DNA from 3 places in the Kocuria sp. ZOR0020 genome. Region 1 is predicted to be linked to each of the others. Evidence: predicted binding sites of a transcription regulator. Region 1 holds the regulator's gene; each other region holds the start of a gene.
The links. The regulator HrcA, encoded in region 1, represses chaperone genes, less so after heat shock. The targets are predictions, from matches to a motif close to TTNGCACTCGNNNNNNNCGAGTGCNAA.
Positions count from the first base shown of each region.

Region 1 (2,272 bases):
GCCACCAATGGTTTCCAGCCGCACCACAGCGCCCACCCAGCCCGATGAGACCTCCTCCAGAACCATGCCGCGGGCCACCGGCAGCGGCTTGGCCTCCGGGGGACGACGACGCTGGTTGAGCTCATCCAGGCTGGCGGGTCCCCAAGACGAATCAGACATGGTGCTCCTGGGTTCGTGTGGTGGAAGAAGGCGTGCCATCTGCTGGCGGCGGGCCGCGGGCACGCGAATCAGCCGCGAGCGTATCAAGCACGGGGCGCCGGTGCTGAGATCTGGCCGGGCCGTTAGAATCGTTGGCACTGTGCCGGTGACAGTGCCAATGGCAACACCAATTGTTCGCAGCTGAGCTCAGGCACCGCCACATCGTGAATCGGTCAGGAGACGGCCGTTGCCAACCGGGGAGGAGGAGACCGTGGACCATCCACGCCGCCAGCAAGTGCTGCAAGCGATTGTGGAGGACTACGTCCACTCCCGTGAACCGGTCGGTTCTCAGGCACTGGTGGAACGCCACCACTTGGGCGTTTCCTCTGCCACCGTGCGCAATGACATGGGTGTGTTGGAGGAGGAGGGGCTGATCATGGCCCCGCACACCAGTGCTGGACGCATTCCCACGGAGAAGGGCTACCGCACCTTCGTGGACCAGATCACCTCCCTGAAGCCCCTGAATTCACCGCAGCGCCGGGCCATCCGCACGTTGCTGGAGGGCGCTGAGGACATCGACGACGTCATGGAGCGTTCCGTTCGACTGCTGGCCCAACTGACGCATCAGGTGGCTGTGGTGCAGTACCCGGTCGCGGCCGTGGTCACCATCCGTCACGTGGAATTGGTGCGTATGGATGAACATCACGTTCTGGTGGTGCTGATCCCTGCGGATGGTCGCGTGTCCCAACGGACGATCACCCTGTCGGCACCCGTGGACGAGCACGTGGTGCTGGATGCCAGGGCCCGCGTTCTGGGGGCCGTGACTGCTCGGGCGGTGGTGGAGGCGGCGTCGTTGTTGGGCACCAGCGCGTTGCAGGCACCCGTGGAGCAGCGGCCGCTGTTGATGGCCGTGGCTGAAGCGCTGCAGGCACTTGCCGCTTCCAGCTCTGGACAGCGCATGGTGATGGCCGGAACAGCCAACCTTGCCCACTCCACCGGTGACTTTGCTCGTACAATCGGGCCGGTGTTGGAAGCCCTGGAGGAACAGGTTGCCCTGCTGAGACTGCTCTCGGAAATGCAGCAGGACGACCGTGGAATCGCTGTGCGGATCGGCGCGGATGACGCCTCCGACCCTCTGGTGGAGACCTCAGTGGTGGCCACCGGGTACGGCCCACAGGAATCAGCCAAGGTGGGTGTCCTGGGCCCCACACGGATGGATTATCCGCACACCATGGCGGCAGTGCGCGCAGTGGCGCGTTACCTGTCCCGGGTGCTGGATGCATGAATTGATCAAGAACACGGAACGGACTAATCGTTGAGCGATCACTACCAGACACTGGGTGTGGCCCGGGATGCCAGCGCTGAGGAAATCAAGCGCGCCTACCGCAAGAAGGCACGCACCCTTCACCCCGACGTCAACCCGTCACCGGAGGCTGCCGAAGAGTTCAAGCGTGTGGCCCATGCCAATGACGTTCTCTCCGATCCTGAGAAGCGCCGGATCTACGACGCCACCGGGGATGAGAACGGTCAAGCCGGTTTCGGCGGAGGATTTGGTGGTGGCTTCGGCGGCGCCGGAGGATTCGGTGGCTTTGGTGACATCTTCGACGCATTCTTCCAGGGTGCCGGCGGCCAGCAGGGCCCCAAGTCCCGGACCAGGCAGGGCCAGGATGCCCTGATCACGGAGCGGATCTCCCTGCAGGAGGCCGTGTTCGGCACGGACAAACGCATCACCGTTGACACGGCGGTCACCTGCCCCACGTGTGAGGGGACCTGCTGCCAGCCGGGCACCCATCCGGAACAGTGCAATGCCTGCGGTGGTGCCGGCCAGGTCCGTCAGCCCATCCGCTCCCCGCTGGGCACCGTGATGACCGTGGCACCCTGCCACAACTGTGACGGATTCGGCAGCGTGATCAAGAGCCCGTGCCAGGAGTGCTACGGGCAGGGTCGCGTCCGGGACAAGCGTCAACTCAACGTCAAGATCCCTGCCGGTGTTCGCACCGGAACCCGTATCCGGCTCTCCGGTCAGGGCGAGGCCGGTACCGCCGGTGGCCCCAACGGCGACCTTTACGTGGAGACCCGGGTTCAGAACGATCCCACGTTCCGGCGCGATGGCGATGACCTCCACATGGTGGTC
Region 1 covers NZ_JROX01000109.1:46,460-48,731, reverse strand. Annotated here, with positions in the region: partial or broken gene L979_RS07290 (DUF3097 family protein) at 1-159, opposite strand, end outside; gene hrcA (heat-inducible transcriptional repressor HrcA) at 410-1,423, shown strand; gene dnaJ (molecular chaperone DnaJ) at 1,454-2,272, shown strand, end outside.

Region 2 (2,272 bases), on a different contig from region 1:
ATCCTGGATCATGCCTCCGGAGGGGGGAGGGGAACATGACTGGCAGAAGTTCGATGGACCCTTCTACCCCAACTTCACCGCTGAGGGCGCCCAGAGGTGGCTGTCCACGCTGCGTGAGCAGGTGGAGGCCGGAACCTGGCCGGATCTGCGCACCACGGCTGTGATTGCAGACGCCGCAGACGACTCCTTCATCGGCCAGGTCTCCTGGTACCACTGGGAAAAACCGTCCCAAGACGACGGCCAGGGCAGCCATGTGATGCCCCTGCGTTCTCTGGGAGTCTCCATCTACCCGCCCGAGTACTGGTCCGGTGGATACGGTACCGAGGCCATGAAGCTCTGGGTGGATCACCTGTTCACGTCCTCGGACTCCCACCGGCTGGACCTGGAAACGTGGAGCGGGAACGTGGGCATGTGCAAGGTCGCCCAAAAGCTCGGTTTCACGGAAGAAGCTCGGATCCGCCAGGCCCGGAAAGTCCGCGGTGAACTCCACGACCGCATGATCTACGGGATTCTGCGCACCGAGTGGGAAGCCATGCGGGAGGCCGGCGCGTCGTCGTCGCCGTCGTAGGGGCAGGGCTGCGTGAGCCCACCGCGAACACCTGAGCCGAACCGGCTCAAGGGGTTTGCACTCACCTGCTCCGAGTGCCAATAATGGCTCTAGCACTCAGTTGAGTTGACTGCTAAGCGGCCATGCTGCGGCCGCTGGCGCAATTCAGCACAGTGAGTGAACTTCAGCTGAATCCGGTGAGGAGCAGTGCTGTGCGGGCCATCCCGCGGGGCTGCTCCGTCCGTCGCGGGCACCGGATCCGGCGCACAGTCTGTTGACCGTCCAGGAGGGACGAAACACATGGCAAAGTTGATCGCATTCGATGAAGAGGCCCGTCGCGGTCTCGAGCGCGGCCTGAACACCCTGGCCGACGCCGTCAAGGTCACTCTGGGCCCGCGCGGCCGCAACGTGGTGCTGGAGAAGTCCTGGGGCGCCCCCACCATCACCAACGACGGTGTCTCCATCGCCAAGGAAATCGAGCTGGAGGACCCCTACGAGAAGATCGGCGCCGAGCTGGTCAAGGAGGTCGCCAAGAAGACCGATGACGTCGCAGGCGATGGCACCACCACCGCAACCGTCCTGGCCCAGGCGCTGGTCCGTGAGGGCCTGCGCAACGTGGCCGCCGGTGCGGACCCGCTATCCCTGAAGCGCGGCATCGAGAAGGCCGTGGCTGCCGTCACCGAGGAACTGCTCTCCTCCGCCAAGGAGATCGAGACCGAGGAAGAGATCGCCGCCACCGCGTCCATCTCTGCCGCCGATCCCGAGATCGGCAAGCTCATTGCCGAGGCCATGGAGAAGGTCGGCAAGGAAGGCGTCATCACGGTCGAGGAGTCCAACACCTTTGGGCTGGACCTGGAACTGACCGAGGGCATGCGCTTTGACAAGGGCTACCTCTCCGGTTACTTCGTCACTGACACCGACCGCCAGGAAGCTGTCCTGGAGGATCCCTACATCCTGATCGTCAACTCCAAGATCTCCGCCGTGAAGGATCTGGTCCCCGTGCTGGAGAAGGTCATGCAGGGCGGCAAGCCGCTGCTGATCATCGCCGAGGACGTCGAGGGTGAAGCACTGGCCATGCTGGTGCTGAACAAGATCCGCGGTGCCGTGAAGTCCGTGGCCGTCAAGGCCCCCGGCTTCGGCGACCGCCGCAAGGCTCAGCTGGCTGACATCGCCATCCTGACCGGCGGCCAGGTCATCACCGAGGAGGTCGGCCTCTCCCTGGAGACCGCAACCCTGGACGAGCTGGGCACCGCCCGCAAGGTGGTTGTCACCAAGGACGAGACCACCATCGTCGACGGCGCCGGCACCCAGGAAGAGATCGAAGGCCGTGTGGCCCAGATCCGTGCCGAGATCGAGAACTCCGATTCCGATTACGACCGTGAGAAGCTGCAGGAGCGCCTGGCCAAGCTGGCCGGCGGCGTGGCAGTACTCAAGGCCGGTGCCGCAACGGAGGTTGAGCTCAAGGAGCGCAAGCACCGCATCGAGGATGCCGTGCGCAACGCCAAGGCCGCTGTGGAAGAGGGCATCGTCGCCGGTGGTGGCGTGGCTCTGATTCAGGCAGGCAAGACCGCGTTCGAGAAGCTGGCTCTGGACGGTGACGAGGCCACTGGTGCCAACATCGTCAAGGTCGCCATTGACGCACCGCTCAAGCAGATCGCCCTCAACGCAGGCCTGGAGCCCGGCGTTGTGGTGGACAAGGTTCGTGGCCTGGAGAAGGGCTACGGC
Region 2 covers NZ_JROX01000237.1:1,055-3,326, forward strand. Annotated here, with positions in the region: gene L979_RS12345 (GNAT family N-acetyltransferase) at 1-568, shown strand, start outside; gene groL (chaperonin GroEL) at 848-2,272, shown strand, end outside.
Region 2: a site for HrcA is predicted at 658-684, ahead of groL (chaperonin GroEL). Genes of this name have one in related genera too.

Region 3 (2,272 bases), on a different contig from region 1:
CATCACCAGGATCCAGTCCGGGTTGGCATCGGCAATGGCTTCCACGGAGATGTCATCACCCTGGTGGTCGTCACTGGCGCCTTCGATCTCCAGAGCGGGGGTCAACCCCAGAATCTCGAAGACCGGGCCCAGGGTCCGGCCCACACCGGGTGCGATGTAGCCGATTTCGCCACCTGAGACGTTGACGGCCATGACCGTCTCACCCTCCTGGTAGGCGTTCTTGACGCGTTCAATGGCGTCATCCAGATCCTGGTTGATCTGGTCGGCCTCATCTTCCTTGTCAAAGATTTCGCCCAAGGTGGAGGTCTGACGCTTCAGTTCCTCATCAAAGGGCTCGCCGTCACGGGGATCCAGCTCCACCAGGGTGGCGTCCGGGGTCAGCTGCTGGAAGTCGTCGTAATAGTCGGCAAAGCGCTGGCCGTTGATGATCAAGTCAGGGTCGGCCGCCACCACGGCTTCCAGATCGGGTTCGCGGTGGTTGCCCAGATCAATGACGTCTGCGTTCTCCGTGTAGGAAACGGTGTCCGGCATGATCGGCTTGGGGGCGGCAGCCAGCTCAACATCCCATGTGTCCAGCGTTTCGAAAACGCGGTTGTCCGTGGCCACCACGGTTGCGGGCGGAACCTCCACGGACTGGGTGCCGTGGTTGTCCTCAACTTCAACGGTGGTGGTCTCACCGTTGGATTCCTGGTTGCCGTCTGAGGTGGCGCCGCAAGCGGACAGGGCCAGAGCCAGAGCACCGGAGAGAGCCACCCAGCGGGTGCGTGGGGAGAGCATGGAGATCCCTTCTGCGTGAACCGGTTGAGACGTACGTGAAGGCCATGTGAAAGGTGGCGTTCACGGACACAACCGGTGGATGTGGTGCGCGCGATGACATAGGGAAGGCTAGCCTAAGTTGATGAGTCAGATCGCATGTGAGACAAATTAAGACATACACATGTTCGCTAATTCTGGTGTCTTGGTCATGTGGATGAATCCTCCCGCTTCAGGATTCCGCTCACAGCTACCCCCTGGCACTCGCCTTGACCGACTGCTAGGGGCCTCTTACAGTGAGCGTTGGCACTCTCCCTGGGAGGGTGCTAATGGGATTCGGGCCGATCGGCACCGCGACGACGATTGGCACCCCCGCAGGTCAACATCCACGTCAAGATCCCCGCGGCATCGCCGTCGAACCTGGTTCGGTGGCTGCCTTGCCCGGGGAGCAGCAGCTTGTGTGGATGGGACATGACAAGCACAAAAACTCAACTGGGACTCACACTCGAGTCCAAGAAAAGGAGACATCGTGTCGATCTCCATCAAGCCGCTCGAAGACCGCATTGTTGTCCAGGTCGTTGAGGCCGAGCAGACCACCGCTTCCGGTCTGGTCATCCCGGACACCGCCAAGGAGAAGCCCCAGGAGGGCAAGGTCCTGGCTGTTGGCCCCGGCCGTTTCGACGAGTCCGGCAACCGCCTTCCCATGGACGTCAAGGAAGGCGACGTCGTGATCTTCTCCAAGTACGGCGGAACCGAGGTCAAGTACGGCGGTCAGGAGTACCTGGTGCTGCCGGCTCGCGACGTCCTCGCCGTCGTCGAGAAGTGATCTGAATGCCCAAGCAGCTCATTTTCAACGAAGACGCACGCAATCATCTGAAGGCAGGCGTCGACAAGCTGGCTGACACCGTCAAGGTGACCTTGGGCCCGCGCGGCCGCAACGTGGTGCTCGACAAGCAGTGGGGCGCCCCGGTCATCACCAACGACGGCGTGACCATCGCGCGTGAGGTCGAACTCGATGACCCTTACGAGAACCTGGGTGCACAGCTGGCCAAGGAAGTCGCCACCAAGACCAACGACGTCGCAGGTGATGGCACCACCACCGCCACGGTGTTGGCCCAGGCCCTGGTGAACGAGGGTCTGCGCAACGTGGCCGCCGGTGCGGCTCCCGCTCAGATCAAGAAGGGCATCGAGGCTGCCGTTGAGGCCGTCTCCCAGCGTCTGCTGGATGACGCCCGCCCCGTCGAGGGGGAGCAGACCGCCAAGGTTGCTGCCATCTCCTCCCAGTCGGAGGAGATCGGTGAGTTGATCGCCCGTGCCTTCTCCGTGGTGGGCAAGGACGGTGTGATCACCATCGAGGACGGCTCGGGTACCGAGATCGAACTCGAGGTCACCGAGGGCATGCAGTTCGACAAGGGTTACCTGTCGCCGTCGTTCGTCAAAGACGCCGAGCGCCAGGAAGCCGTGATGTCTGACGGCTACATCCTGCTCTACCAGGGCAAGATCTCCTCCGCTGCCGACA
Region 3 covers NZ_JROX01000055.1:4,271-6,542, reverse strand. Annotated here, with positions in the region: gene L979_RS04005 (siderophore ABC transporter substrate-binding protein) at 1-777, opposite strand, end outside; gene groES (co-chaperone GroES) at 1,283-1,579, shown strand; gene groL (chaperonin GroEL) at 1,585-2,272, shown strand, end outside.
Region 3: a site for HrcA is predicted at 1,011-1,037, ahead of groES (co-chaperone GroES). Genes of this name have one in related genera too.